One region of the Kangiella sp. M94 genome, then DNA from elsewhere that is predicted to be linked to it. Evidence: riboswitches for the same ligand, from Rfam matches in the RefSeq annotation. Region 1 holds a riboswitch; the other holds the start of a gene.

What was found. A riboswitch is a leader RNA that binds a small molecule or an ion and turns the genes downstream of it on or off. The one in region 1 is predicted to bind thiamine pyrophosphate.
Region 2: another riboswitch for thiamine pyrophosphate. It lies ahead of thiC (phosphomethylpyrimidine synthase ThiC); the one in region 1 lies ahead of ACYTXU_RS04565 (TonB-dependent receptor).

What each region holds. Positions count from the first base shown of each region.
Region 1 is NZ_CM142903.1:998,534-1,006,240, forward strand. It holds gene ansA (asparaginase) at 1-150, opposite strand, end outside; gene ACYTXU_RS04540 (HigA family addiction module antitoxin) at 439-732, shown strand; gene ACYTXU_RS04545 (DUF5677 domain-containing protein) at 824-1,660, shown strand; gene ACYTXU_RS04550 (hypothetical protein) at 1,738-2,286, shown strand; gene ACYTXU_RS04555 (hypothetical protein) at 2,353-2,919, shown strand; gene ACYTXU_RS04560 (YkvA family protein) at 3,029-3,451, shown strand; TPP riboswitch at 4,404-4,536, shown strand; gene ACYTXU_RS04565 (TonB-dependent receptor) at 4,687-6,894, shown strand; gene ACYTXU_RS04570 (thiamine-binding protein) at 6,914-7,165, shown strand; gene pnuC (nicotinamide riboside transporter PnuC) at 7,193-7,707, shown strand, end outside.
Region 2 is NZ_CM142903.1:2,747,316-2,755,022, forward strand. It holds gene ACYTXU_RS12785 (tetratricopeptide repeat-containing diguanylate cyclase) at 1-1,110, shown strand, start outside; gene ACYTXU_RS12790 (2OG-Fe(II) oxygenase) at 1,132-1,788, opposite strand; gene ACYTXU_RS12795 (cysteine synthase A) at 1,934-2,989, shown strand; gene ACYTXU_RS12800 (ACT domain-containing protein) at 2,986-3,375, shown strand; gene ACYTXU_RS12805 (DUF4870 domain-containing protein) at 4,198-4,662, shown strand; TPP riboswitch at 4,837-4,972, shown strand; gene thiC (phosphomethylpyrimidine synthase ThiC) at 5,042-6,889, shown strand; gene thiO (glycine oxidase ThiO) at 6,923-7,707, shown strand, end outside.

The DNA.
Region 1 (7,707 bases):
CGTAATCTCCGGCATATCCGGATGCTTAAACTCATGAAAGCTCGCCAGAGTATTCTCCAGAAAACCCTCCTGCGGCACAAAACCCTTATCACTCGGCTTCATCCCAATCGTACCGCCGGTATAAGCGATATAAACTTTTTTCTTCTTCATCGGCTACTCAATCTTTGTCATTCCCATGAAAATGGGAGTCTATACTTTTCGTCATACCCAAGTGAGGTATCTAAAATCAACAAGTTGGCAGAAGTATAACTTTTATTGGGGGGAGAAAGAAGTCGTGCATTTTTATAGCCGTGGCATTAGCAGTTAGCCTGCGGCTTGACAGTGTTGCGCGATGCGCTACACTCGATCAATCAATCAATCAATCAATCAATATTAGTTTTACTACTGACTTAGAGCATTAGGAAATACCGGCATAATAGACAAGAAGAATTATCACTAATGAATATGCATAACCCACCACATCCCGGCGAGTTTATCCTCGCAACTTATATGGAGCCCTTTGGTGTCAGTTGCCGAGCGCTGGCCAAGCACCTTGATGTTGCTCCTTCTACATTAAACCGTATCCTAAAAGCTAAAAGTGGCATCAGCCCCGAAATGGCACTACGGCTTGCCAAAGTTCTTGGTCGCACACCGGAAAGCTGGTTAGCCATGCAAGACAACTATGATCTATGGCAAGCTAAAAGAACGCTGAAACTTGGCAAGTTGCATAAACTTGATTTGAGTGCTGCGTGACAGAGGGAGCTTTTCGAATTAGAGTTGGACTTTAGTATTAAATTTATGCGTGTCGAAACTTTTGTAACATTAGAGTTCGTTAGGAAAATATGTGAAAAAAAATGTAAAAGACTTACATGATAAGAAAACTCTTGAAGAATTGCTTGCAATATTCGAGTCTCAAGCTAAGTGCTTATCAAAAGTAAACAATGTCACTACAGGTGATCTTAAGTTTGATCTTGGAAGAAATTTGATTTACACAATTGTTTCCAAGTGTAGGGCAATACATATATTAACTGCTGCTAGTTCTGACCATGAAGTTCAAATAATTGCAAGAAGCTTACTTGAAAACATAATTGACTATTATTACATTCAGTCAAGCGAAGAGTCAGAATTCAAGAACTACATAGATTATGGTGTACAAAAAAGTTACAGAGTGAAAGCTGGAAGAAAGATAACTGTTGGTGAGCATACTTTTGAGATTAAAAATCAAACTTTAGAAGGGATTGATGACAATGACTGGCTCAAGCTCGCTTTAGAAAAATTTACTAGCAAAAAATCAGGAAAGCCTATTACTAGATGGACAAATCAAACATTGGTTAAAAAGTTAGAGAAGATACACGAAAATAATATTATAGATATTCGGAGACTCATGCTTGCAGTCTTATCTATTCATGAAGATGCTTCTGAAACTGTTCATAATACATTTTATGGAAATTTGCATTTGTACGGAATTTTTGATGGTGTCCATCCTGGCGACTATCTCCAGCAGGAGAAGTATTACAGAAAGATTCTGAATACCAATTTATATTTAATTAATAGTTTGCTTTGTAGTTTAGGATGTTACGTAGGTAAAGTAGTATCCTCTGATGATGCTCTTATAAAAAGTAGAGAAAATGATGAAGCCAATTCTCAAATAGTTGATGACTTGTTTAATAGCATCCAATAAATTAATAGAGTCAGAGTAAATAAGAAATGTTAAGAATCATTCTGTTTTCTATACTTTTCATTGCATCCTGCAGCACGATGGATAAAAGTGATAGTAAAGGTTTTAATCCAATTTACATCTCTATTGACGGCGTACCCCTATGGTTTGAGAACCCCGGTACTCCTGAGATGGTGCTTTGTTCGGGCCATACATGTTTGAGTCTTGGGCAATCTTTTTGCGATGATGATAAGTATTATTGTGTTGAAGATCCGTTGCTAAAAATTAGAATCCCAAAGAACATAGAAGGCATGATTCCTGAGTTCGTCACGAATGATTTTGGAACAGAAAATATCTGGGTTGCCGATGGTTATAGATACGAGGTCACTCCTATTTATCAAGGTAGAATAATTCCTAACCGTTCACGTTATCAATCAGAAGTTTCTATTTTTGGTGAGAGTCGAGCTATTTATAATATAACCTCATATGAAGAAGGAACTGATATACCAATATCTACGGTTTTATATTCTCCTGTGTACGGCATAGTTGCAATTGAGGCACGTTATGCTGGAGACATATACAAAAGTTATTGGCTGAAAGGACGTTGTGGTTATTTAGCAAATGTAGGGTGCGTCGAGACGCACCGATAAACCAACCGATAGCTCCAAGAGCGGTGCGTCACGACGCACCCTACGATACCTATCAAAAGGGTTACAATGAATCTCAATAAAGTAATAATAATCTCTATGGTTCTGTTCACAATAACTTCCTGTAGTTCTATTCCTGAGAGCGGCCCTTTAATTGTTAGAGCAGTGCCGAAGTCTTCAGAGGATACAAGTTGGTATCGTGATTATTGTACTCATGGTCAGCCTGTCAATAATGATACTGTTAGCTATGGTGACTCTTGTCAAAATAACCAGATTCTTCATCATGCCTTTTTATACAAGGTAAGGCTTTCAAATGTGTACAGCGTAGACGGTGATTATTTCGGAAATAATATCTATGCCGGTATGCCTGGTGGCCAAAGAGTCTTCTGGGAGCAAGAGAATCAGAAGGAGAGATATTTCATACTTCAAAGAGCTCCACAGGTGTTTACTAATGATACTCAAATTAGCTTTTTAATGACTCCTGTGTCATACGACAAAAGGTTAAATTGTGTTAGTAGTTTCGGTTTTTATCCTCATACTGACTTCCGAGCGTGTCCAGAAAAAGATTTTCACAAAGGTGATTATGATGCCTGCATACCTATTAACGATGTTTTAGAGCATTTTGCTGATGGTTAGATAACAAAGCCTTGGACATGCACAAACTTGCGAAAAGCGTTGGGTTACGCTTCGCTAACCCAACCTATAATGAAGGGGAAGTAGCCACTAGATCAACAAGGAGCAAAGCATGTCGAAACTTACTAAAGAAGAACAAGAGCGTCGTGTTAAAGAGGCTGAAGCTCGCTTTCAAGAAAGCGTCAGTTATATTGAAGAAGATGACGTTCAGTCAGCTGCCAAGTCTGGTGAGGAGAAAGTTAACGTCTTAGCCAAGGCTGTCCCTAAATCTTTAAAATCACTTTGGTCTGATATCAAGCTGCTCATAGGCGTTATTAAGGATTATTCATCCGGTGAATATAGGGAGATTCCATTTGGTACTATTGCTGTCATCGCTGCGGCAATTCTATATTTTGTTTCGCCAATAGACGCTATTCCAGATTTCATTCCGGGCATCGGATACATAGATGACGCAGCGATCATTGCTTTATGTCTTCGAGGAGTACGTAAAGACCTTGAAGTTTACAAGGTCTGGAAGGAAAAGCAGGAAATGTAGGGTACTCCTAGGGCAGGATCTGCGTCGATACGCACCAATGAACCAACCGACAGCTCCAAGAGCGGTGCGTCACGACGCACCCTACAGGCAATAGGATTTTTATGTGAGACTGTTTATAACTTTAATATGAGCTGAAAGATATGACTTATAACTTTTCTAACAAAAATGATGTTATCACCATTAGCAACAAGCCTAGTTTGAAAGGTAGGATAATAGGCTTTTCGTTGGTTTTTCTATCCCTTATATGGTTAGCCTATATCTTGTACCAGTTTTGGATTCCTGTATTTGATAGCAAGAATGCTGGAATAGCATTCTATCCAGTCCTGATTATAGCTCTAACAGTTTTTTTCACCTTTAATTACAAGACTATTCATTTCGATCTTAAATCCGATAGCATAATTATTATAAGGCAGTTAATTCGATCAAAGACAATTTATTTAAAAATGGGGGAGGTGATTGGAATTAAATCAGTAAGAAATGACTACTCTTACGGAGGAAATTATAGGAATAGAGAGCATATTTCTCCTAATCATAGTTTTACTTCATACTTGGTCTTGAATTCTGAAAGACAAATAAAATTGTTCCAAATACACGGAAGATTTTGGAAAAAGTATTTTGATTATCTGAAAATTCTTAGAGAGGAAACAGGTATATGTTTATTAGATGGCTGATTTCATTCTCCTTGGTTTTACATATATCTATAATTTTTTGGATATGCACAAACCTGCAAAGAGAGTTGGGTTACGCTTGGCTAACCCAACCTATAAGATCTTAGAGCAGATTCCCTAAAGGGATTCCCTTCGGTTGCCTGAATCTAGTTCAGGCAGGCAATTCTCCAATAATTGCCACTGCATTTCCCACATCCTTGTGGGTCAAATGACTCACCTTTAAGTCCTGTAATTATCCTCCAATCTTTCCATTCGCTGTTTATTTTTAGGCGTGTATAATAGTGAACATTCCCGAGGGGTGGCTTTTAGCCTGAGATGAGGCTCAATGCGGTTTGCTGTTTTGCGACTGTTTGAGCGCCAGACCCTTAGAACCTGATCCGGGTTATGCCGGCGTAGGGACAGGGAGTTCAGAAAATGTGTTGTTTTTTGGAATCTGGCTTTTCTCTTTCTCAGTTTTAAGCCATTCATTGACAGGGATTGAGTCAGCTTAGCTTAACTGCAATTTTCTGTCTTTTCTGTTGTTACTCTGCATACCCCCTAAAATATTGTGCTATGTGGAGTTGTCTTTTGATACACGCTATTCGTTCTTATAAACCTCTTGTTTTGACCAGTTTGCTGGCGATGTCGTTTGGTGCAGTTGCTGATGAGCAGTCGGATGATGAGCTCTTGGATAAAGATCTGGAAACCCTGGTTGTTACCGCTGAACATCTGACTGAGAGTCCTTTGACCCTGCCGTCGAGTGTGACTGTGATTGGTAGCGAGACGGCGCGTAAGAACAATGCTCACCATGTTTCTGATGTTTTTAATTTAGCGCCTAATGTGAATTTCGCGACGGGTGCGTCGCGTGGTCGTTTTATTCAGATCCGTGGCGTCGGAGAGCGCAGTGAATTCGTTGAGCCGGTGAATTATTCGGTCGGTGTCATTGTTGATGGCATCGATATGACGGGTATTGCTGGCGGTGCCTTGATGCTGGATACGCAGCAGGTTGAGATCCTTCGTGGCCCGCAGGGCACACTCTATGGCGCGAATGCTTTGGCGGGTTTGGTCAATATGGTATCTGCCGCACCCGAAGCTGATTTATTGAAAGCTTCAGGTTCCTTTGAGTCTTATAATGGTCGTAGCGCTTCTTTGATCAGCAGCGATCAGTTATCAGATGGCTGGGGCTATCGTTTCGCGGTGGGGCAATACCGTAGCGATGGCTTTACCGACAATATTTTCCTTGGTCGTGATGATACCCAGAATTTTGACGAGTCGAGTATGAAGGCGCGTCTAGTCTATCAGCCAGATGATAGCTTCTCTTTAACCTCGAATCTGATTCTGGTGGATGTGGACAATGGCTACGATGCCTTTAGCCTGGATAATACCCGCCAGACGTATTCCGACGAGCCGGGTCATGATCGCCAGGAAACTATTGGTGCTTCCTTTATCGCTGAATGGGCCTGGGATTCCGCCAAGCTGCAAAGCACCTTGTCTTTTGCCGACAGCGAACTGGATTATGCTTACGATGAAGATTGGAGCCACACCGGGATTTGTGACGGCACGCCGTGCGATAGCGATGACTGGGGTTTTGACTGGTGGTATTCGTCTTTTGATCGCTTCTTGAGAGATAACCGTAATCTGAGCCTGGACGTTAAATTGATTGGTGGGCAGGACTCGTCTGATTCTGTATCTAATCAATCTGTTTCGAATCAGTGGGTTGTCGGCGCTTATTTCCGTGACCAGTCAGTGGATCTGTTGCGCCAATATACTTTCAATCCTGTGGACTTCAGGAACCGATATGACACGAACAACGCGGCGCTTTATGGTCAGCTGGATATTCCGCTGAATAATGACTGGACCTTGGCAACTGGTGCACGATTCGAGCGTCAATCGGCTGATTACAGTGATAACCAGCCGTTTGCCGATGACCGCTCAGAGAATTTCTGGGGTGGTAAAGTATCGCTTGAGTATCAGGCCAGCGAACAGACGATGCTGTATGCCTTGTTGTCGCGTGGTTACAAAGCAGGAGGCTTTAATACCGCGCAGGAGTTGCCGGAATCGCAACGTGAATATGATTCGGAATATATGCTGAATCATGAGCTGGGCGTTAAAGGCTTATGGCCCGATGCCGGTGTAACTTTGCAGGCGTCTGTGTTCTATCAAAACCGTGATGATATTCAGTCTAAGCAATCTTACGTGACGTCGCAGGCTGATGGGCGTACTTTGCAGGAAGGTGGCGAGTGCCCCTGTAATTTCACTGATTACAACATCAATGCCGGTGGCGCAAAAAGCTATGGTGCAGAAGTTGAGTGGAATTGGCGTTCGCTGGATTGGGCGCATTTTTATGGTTCGGTAGGCATATTAAAAACTGAGTTCGAAAATTTGCAGAGCTTTACGCATGTGTTGGCTGACCTAACTGCCAACCCACCAGTGCCTTATGACCTGAGCGGACGCGAACTGGCGCATTCGCCTGAGTTACAGTGGGTGGCTGGCGCTGATTTTTATTTGAGCGACTACTGGAGTCTGAACCTACAAACTGAATTCAAAGACGAGTTTTATTTGTCGGACCGTCATCAGGTTAAGGCCGATGATTATCAGTTGTGGCATGTGGCGTTGACCTATGAAGATGTCAATTGGTTGGTTGAGTTTTATGGTCGTAATCTGACCGACGAGACCATTGTCAATCGTGGCTTTGGTAGCTTCGGTAATGACCCGCGTAAGTTCTACGAAACCGAGCCTTACTTCCAATATGGCACACCAAGAATAGTTGGCGTTCGAGCCGCCTACAGTTTTTAATAATTGAGGGGATGATGTGATGAATATTTCAGTCGAATTAAGTTTGTATCCGTTGGACGATCAGTTCCTGCCAATCATTCAGGATATTGTTGAACGTCTGATGGGTGACAAGCGGGTAGAGGCCATCGTTAATACCATGAGCACGCAAATATTTGGTGACTTCGAATCCGTCATGGCTGTGGTTAACGAAACGGTCGAATACTCGTTTAAGACTTATGGCAAGCAGGTGTTTGTGGCCAAGTTTTTGAATAGCGACGTTAAGCCCGGTTAAAGAAGAAAAAAATAAATAAGGAAGCTGATGAGCGACTTTTTTGAAACTTTCGGCCAGCAGGTGGCTGCCACTTCGATCTGGGAGTGGCTGGCTGTGGCCTTGGCTATCGCTTATGTCTTATTGGCGATTAAAGAGAACATCTGGTGCTGGGTTGCCGCATTTTTCAGCACGGCGATTTACACCGTGTTGTTTTATGATGTCAATTTGTTCATGGAGTCGCTGCTGAATGTTTATTATTTACTGATGGCGGTTTACGGCTTCTATCTGTGGCGGTTTACGGGAAGAAAGGGCAATGATAAACCGATCAGTCGCTGGTCAATCAAGACGCATCTGATGTGGATTGTAGGTTTGTTGGTGATTGTTGCTATCAGCGGCTATTTGCTGGATAACTACACGACGCAGGATTTTGCTTACGTCGATTCCTTTACCACCTGGTTTGCGGTTTTTACTACGTATTTATTGGCGCAGAAAGTTCTTGAGAACTGGTTGTATTGGGTTGTGATTGATTTTGTATCAGTGTTTTTGTATTGGGAAAAAGGCTT
Region 2 (7,707 bases), 1.2 Mb from region 1:
TTAGAGGTTGCTCAAGACAATAAGATTATTAGTGAAATGGTACCTATCAGGATTGCTTTGGCCGGTGGTTATAATCTGAATGGTGAATATGGCAAAGCAATTCAAGAACTGCAGCTAGCAGAAGAAGCCAGAGAGACGATGGGTAACAGTGGTTACGATGGTATGGCCTCAATGTACTATGGCATAGCATTCAGTCATCTTGAAAAGCCTGAGCAGGCGGAACAATTTTTCAGCAATGCTGAAGAACTTATGCTGTCTGATAACAATAAGCGATATTTGGCGTTGTTATACGAAGCTTGGGCGAAGAGTTATGAACAAACGGGGAACAGTACGCAGGCGCTGGAAAAATACCAAAAGTTCATGCAGTTACAGAAAGAGTTAGATCGACAGCGTTCGGATCAGCAAACTCAAGTACTGCGATTTGAATATGATAGTGAAAAAACCGAAATAGAAAATGAGCGCTTACAGCAGGAACAGAAATTAAAGGATGAGCAACTAGAATCTCTACAAGCTGCGAGGAAGTGGCAAATTCTAGCTATTATTTTAGGTAGCGTGTTAACGGTTGTTCTTGTTTGGTTCTCTTTGAGACAGGTGGCTAATTCACGTAAGTTTAAACAGTTAGCGCATACCGATAGTTTAACCGGTCTTGCGAATCGTCGTCAGATTGAGCGAGCGCTGAAAAAAGAAATGGAAGCTGCTGATGTTGCTGGCAAGCCGCTGAGTATACTGATGTATGATATTGACCACTTTAAAGTCGTCAACGATATTCATGGTCACTCAGTGGGTGATGTGGTTCTGACCAATCTTTCCAACTTCAGCAAAGAACTGCTGCGGGACAACGATGTATTGGGCAGAACCGGCGGTGAGGAATTTCTGGCTGTCTTACCCAATGCCAATTTGGAGCAGGCAATACAGGTTGCCAAGCGTTTACAGCAGGAAGTGGATCTCAAGCAGTACACCGACATTGAAAGCGAATTAAATGCCACCATCAGCGTTGGCGTAACAGAATACAAACATGGAGAGAACATGGATGAGTTCCTACGCCGTGTTGATGAGGCCTTGTATCAGGCCAAAGAGAATGGTCGCAACCGTGTTGAATATGTCATCTGAAAACTAGTGTGACAAAGCAGACTAAAGCGATACCCCTTCATTGATCCGATACCAGCCAGTAAGACTAAAACGGGACTTATTGGCTGGTAACACTTCATGCGGAAACTCTTCACTTAAAAAAATAACTAAGGTACCAAAAGTAGGCACTACTGTTTCTAGTGGTACTTTCTGCCGCTTCCGGTAAATCAAAAGCTCACCACCATCTTCAGGATTCCATTGTGGATTTAAATAAAGCACAGTGGTTAAGCGACGATTAGTGCTGCCGCGAAAAGCATCAAGGTGGCGCTTATAGAATGCGCCTGCTGGGTAGTGGGCGAACATGCATTCATAGTCAAACAGACCTAAAAATAAATGACGGTTTAAACGCAAACGTAACTCTTCAATCCAGGTGAAATATTCCTGAGCAAAAGGGGCGTGAGATTCCAGCCAATGAATATGGTCAGTACGAACAAATTCATTGGTGTGGAAATCTTGCTCGCGTCCTATCCCTGCTGGATCAAACTGATGAGGATTACTCTCGATCAATCCTGTAAACAATTGATTTAAAGTGTCAAGCGGTAAGGCGTTGGGCAAGACAACATAGCCTTGGTCTGTTATCGCATCACAGATACGGGCAAAAATGTCGTCATCAAAGTAGCCTGTAGAGCTGGATGAAATGGACTTTAAAGCTTGGGTCAATGCAGTAAAACCTCCAAAACGGTATGAGGGCTTTATACTCCAAAAAGAGAGTTTTGTGAACAAAATTTACACAGCTTGAAGTCGCAATTGAGGGCTGCGTGATTTAGACTAACTTGTATCAATAAACCGATTTAAGAGCCCAAGTATGAGCTACAAGCAAAATGTTGCAGAGTTGATTGGTAACACCGATTTGTTGAGGATTCCTTCATTGTCAGCATTAACGGGTTGCGAGATTTTGGTGAAGTGTGAGTTCCAGAATCCAGGTGGTTCAATCAAGGATCGGGCAGCTCTGCAAATGGTGCAGGATGCAATTGATAATGGTGAACTAAAGCCAGGCATGACCATCGTGGAAGGTACCGCCGGCAATACTGGAATTGGCTTGGCTGTGGTAGCTAAAGCATTGGGCTTTAAAATGCTAACGGTAATGCCAAAGGGGCAAACTCCGGAAAAGGAGAAGATGATTGCCTTGCATGGCTCTGAACTGATGCTGGTGGATCCTTGTCCCTTCGCTGACCCCAACCATTTTTATCACACCGCAAAACGCCTTGGCGAAGAAAATGAAAATTACTGGTGGGCTAATCAGTTTGAGAATACCAGCAATGCCAAAGCGCATTACCGGCACACAGGGCCTGAGATCTGGCAACAAACCGAAGGTAAAGCAGATATTTTGGTCTCAGTATCAGGAACCGGCGGCACTATTGGCGGTTGTTCTCGTTATTTGAAAGAGCAGAATAAAGATGTGGATGTATGGTCAATCGATCCGGATGGGTCAGGCATATATCATTATCTCAAGACCGGTGAATATAAAGCACAAGGAAGCTCATTTACAGAGGGTATTGGTATTATGCGCACCGTCGCTAATTTTGCACAGGCAAAAATTGATAAGGGTATAACGCTGCCGGATCAGGACTTGGTGACTGTATCGCGAGCAGTGAGAAATCAAGATGGATTAGTGTTGGGTAGTAGCTCGGCATTAAATCTGGCTGGCGCTTTGTTTGCCGCTGCAAAGAGTGGTCCAGGAAAAACCATCGTGACCTTTGCCTGTGATGCGGGTGAACGCTCCTATTCAAAGTTGTGGAATCAAGAATTTTTGGCAGAGAAAGGAATCCGAGAAGACTTGGAAACCATTGAGCAGATGTTCAGCCGTTATAAGAAAACGGATGACAGTGTCATAGTGAATGTTAAAGACGAGGATCGATGATGGATAAAAAACTGCATTTGAAATTATTGGATGCGCATTTTGATGTGCATCGCCTCTTATCAATAATGGAACTGGAAGACTTACAGGGAAGTTGGTTTTTGTCATCAACCGATGAAGAATTATCGCTGGTTTGTGAAGTTATTAATCGTGATTTGCTAAAAGACACTGCCCAGAAAAGTGAGCTTAATTGGCGAGCGATAAGGGTTGAAGGGCCGCTTGATTTTGGCCTAACTGGAGTTATTGCAGGGCTGAGTCAGGTGTTGGCCGATGCAGACATCCCCGTTTTTGTGGTTTCGACTTTCGATACTGACTACCTGCTGGTAAAAGAAAGAAATCTTGCAGAATCGCTGGTAGTGTTGAAGAAAGCGGACTATGTGTTTGTTTGACCAGAAGTAAGAACAAGAGAAATAACAAGTTGATTCGAATGCCAAAGGTTTGCTTCTTATCCCCTTTGATTGAGCTGAGGAATATAGGATGGGTTATACCCAAGGGGGTAGACCCGGCGATAGCCGTAAACCATCAAACAAGCAAACGATGGGTTACGTATAAATGCTGGGTCTGCCCCCTTGGGTAAACCCATCCTATAAGAGCTTTCCGGAAATCACTGAATCGTTAGCAATAAACGTGGGGCATAGAACTTCTCATCTTTTCCATTGGCCACCACAATGATGGAATCGACATGTTTTTATAGGATGGGTTAGACGCCAGTCGTAACCCATCAAAGCAAAACCTCCAATAGCTCATTGGCGGCAAGCGACTAGTACAAAAAAGCACTTCAGGCAAATCGGTCGGCAAAATGGAAAACCAATAGAAATGGATAGTATAGGTAACAGTTAGTGGCACGTTGCCGGATTTTAAAGACAAATCACGGCTGAACAATGAGTTATTCCATTTTGTCGCTAAATAGCAGAAAGTCAAAAAAATGAAAATAATTTATATTTCTTAAATTTCAATAGGTTAAGTGTTGATTTAGAGCTCGCCTGCGAGTCCTGCACAAAATACATGCACAAAACACCTTCTGAGCAAACAATCAAAATCTTTTAATATCAACAACTTAAAGAAATAGCAATAACTAATTGAAAGATGTGATTTATCGTTAATTCCTATCACTCAAAGTAACAATTTGAAATATCACTCTTTGCTAATCTGTATTTGTGCAGCGACGAAGGGTCGTTGTCGTATTGAAGATTTCAGAAGAGGAAAGAGTGATGAACCACGAAGACGATAAAAAAACTGAAGGCACTGGTGACAATAAGCCAGAGCCGGGTGGTGAACATAAAGAGCGAGTCTATGAGGGCGAAGCTGAAGTACTAGGTACTGAAAGCGTCAGAGGTGAAGAGAAAACCTGGTCTATGTTTGCTCACCTTGCTGCCTTTGTAGCTATGGTGCCATTAGTGCCTGTAATCGGCATGGTGCTAGGTCCCTTGGTGGTGTGGTTATTGAAGAAAGACGATATGCCATTGGTTGCAGAGAATGGTAAGCGCGCTCTGAATTTCAATATCACCATGTTTATTGCCTACTGTGCGGCATTAATCCTGTGCATCATCTTGATTGGTATTCCTATTTTATTCGGACTAATCATTTTCCACTTTATTGTCACCATAATGGCGGCTATCAAAGCGAGCGAGGGTGGTGTTTATGACTATCCGTTCTCAATAAAATTAATTCAATAAAGTTAATTCAAAAATACTGAGATACTTATAATAATAAAATGACTCTCCACACGGGGCCCTGGCGACTCTCAAGCTAGGCCCCATTCTCCCCAGCGGCAACCGAAAGGATGCCGTTTTTTTTATACATATTTGTATAAGCCTCTATGATTTTTAAGGGTGAGACATGTATAATTCTTTCTACTCTCGGGGTGCGCTTGGATTTTCAAAGTTGGCTTGTTAGGCTGATTCAATCTAAGGGCTGAGATGCAATGGCAAACCCGTATAACCTGATCTGACTCGCATCGGCGTAGGGAAGAGTAATGTCACAAGCTGACGATCCTCAAAAAAGCTCTGTTATCATTACTTCTTAACGTCATGTCGGTCACAAGTGGAGACTGTAATGGCTAAGAATGATCCGATTGAACTCAATAAGCATAAAATCACCCGCGAGCCTCTGCCGAAATCGCAGAAAATTTACGTGCCTGGTAGTTTGCATAAAGATATTCGCGTACCAATGCGTGAAATCAGTTTGACTAATGGTGAGAAGGTCACTATTTACGACACGTCCGGGCCTTACACCGATCTGAGTATTGATATTGATGTGCGCAAAGGTTTGCAGGAAGTGCGTCGTGACTGGGTGATGGGTCGTGGCGATGTTGAGGAATATCAAGGTCGTGCAGTTAAGCCGATTGATAATGGTTATGAAGATGGTGATAAAGCTTTTGCTACTCATAATCCTGAGCTGCAACGCAAGCCTCTTCGAGCAAAAGCGGGTAAGAATGTCACTCAGCTACATTATGCACGTCAGGGCATAGTGACGCCGGAAATGGAATATGTGTCGATTCGTGAAAATCAAAAGCGCGAAGCCTTATTCGAACAGTTCGCAAGTAAAGAAAGAGAAGCGCGCTTAAAAGGGCAGCCATTCGGTGCTAAAACGCCTGAAAAAATTACTCCTGAATTTGTACGTGATGAAATCGCAGCTGGGCGTGCAATCATTCCTGCCAACATCAATCACACCGAATTAGAGCCAATGATTATTGGTCGTAATTTCTTGGTTAAGATCAATGCAAACATAGGTAACTCTGCCGTAACATCCAGCATCGAAGAAGAAGTTGAAAAGCTGGTGTGGTCGACGCGCTGGGGTGGTGATACCGTGATGGATTTATCGACCGGTAAAAATATTCATGCGACGCGTGATTATATTCTGCGAAATTCACCGGTACCCATTGGTACTGTGCCAATTTATCAGGCATTGGAAAAAGTCGGTGGCGTTGCTGAAGATCTGACCTGGGAAGTATTCAGGGATACTTTAATTGAGCAGGCCGAGCAAGGGGTGGATTACTTTACCATTCATGCCGGAGTCTTGTTGCGCTATGTGCCGCTAACTGCTGACCGTGTAACGGGTATCGTGTCGCGCGGCGGTTCGATTATGGCGAAATGGTGTATTGCACATCATAAAGAGAACTTTCTATACACCCACTTTGAAGAAATTTGCGAAATCATGAAAGCTTATGATGTGAGCTTCTCGCTGGGTGATGGCCTACGTCCGGGTTCATTGGCCGATGCCAACGATGCCGCGCAATTTGGTGAGCTGGAAACGTTAGGTGAATTGACCAAGATTGCCTGGAAACATGATGTTCAGGTGATGATTGAAGGTCCGGGTCACGTGCCGATGCACATGATTAAAGAAAACATGGATAAGCAGTTGGAAGAGTGCCACGAAGCACCTTTCTATACGCTTGGACCATTGACTACCGATATCGCACCGGGCTATGACCATATTACTTCAGGAATTGGTGCGGCCATGATTGGTTGGTTCGGTTGTGCCATGCTTTGTTATGTGACACCCAAAGAGCATTTGGGCTTACCAAATCGTGATGATGTTAAAACGGGCATTATCACCTATAAATTAGCAGCACATGCAGCAGACGTGGCAAAAGGACATCCGGGCGCACGTTACCGCGATGATCAATTATCACAAGCGCGATTTGAATTCCGCTGGGAAGACCAGTTTAATTTAGGTCTTGACCCGGATACAGCGCGAGAATTCCACGATGAAACCTTGCCTAAAGACTCTGCCAAGGTAGCGCACTTCTGCTCTATGTGCGGACCAAAATTCTGTTCCATGAAAATTTCTCAGGATGTCAGAGATTACGCCGAAGAGAAGAAAAAAGTGGAGCAAGGTATGGCAGAAAAGTCAGCAGAATTTAAAAGACAAGGCGCAGAGATTTATGTCGAGGTTAAATAGCCTCGGCTAGTTTACAAGAGAATGGGCAACGCTATGAAGATCGGAATTGTTGGTGCAGGCATTGCAGGTCGTATATTGGCCTGGCAAATGATCAAAAAAGGTTATGAGGTAACACTGTTTGATAAAAACTCACTGAACAGTGAAGCAGCCTGTTCGTTTGCAGCAGCGGGAATTTTATCGCCACTTGCTGAGCTTGAAATGGCCGAGCCCACGATCTTTGAGTTGGGTAGTCGCTCAATGCAGTTATATCCGGAGTTGATCAAAGAACTGGAACATCCCGTCTTCTATCGTCAGATAGGATCATTAGTCACTGCTCACAGTTCTGACAAAGTCGAACTCAATCATTTTCATCGCATGCTAAAACATAAGTTAGATCGTTGTGATGATTATGTGCAAAATATTGCAATAGCCGATAAAGAACCTGAGTTGGCACACATGGGCGATGGCCTGTGGGTGTCCAATGAAGGGCAGCTGGATACCATAGGTTTGCTTAATGTACTGCAACAGGTTTTGCTGAAAAAAGGAGTTGAGTGGAAAGAGCAAGTTGAGGTTCAAGCGATAGAGCCACGACAAATCAAAACCAATACAGAAACTCATGCTTTTGATTGGGTGTTTGACTGTCGAGGCATGGGAGCTAAAAGCCAATTACCGCTACGTGCAGTGCGCGGCGAGCTGCTTTGGTTGCAAGCGCCCGATGTAAAGATAGAACACTTAACCCGACTGGTTCATCCACGTTATCGAATATATATAGTGCCGCGACCGAATAATATTTACCTGCTAGGCGCAACCGAAATTGAAAGCGAAGATTATAGTCCAGT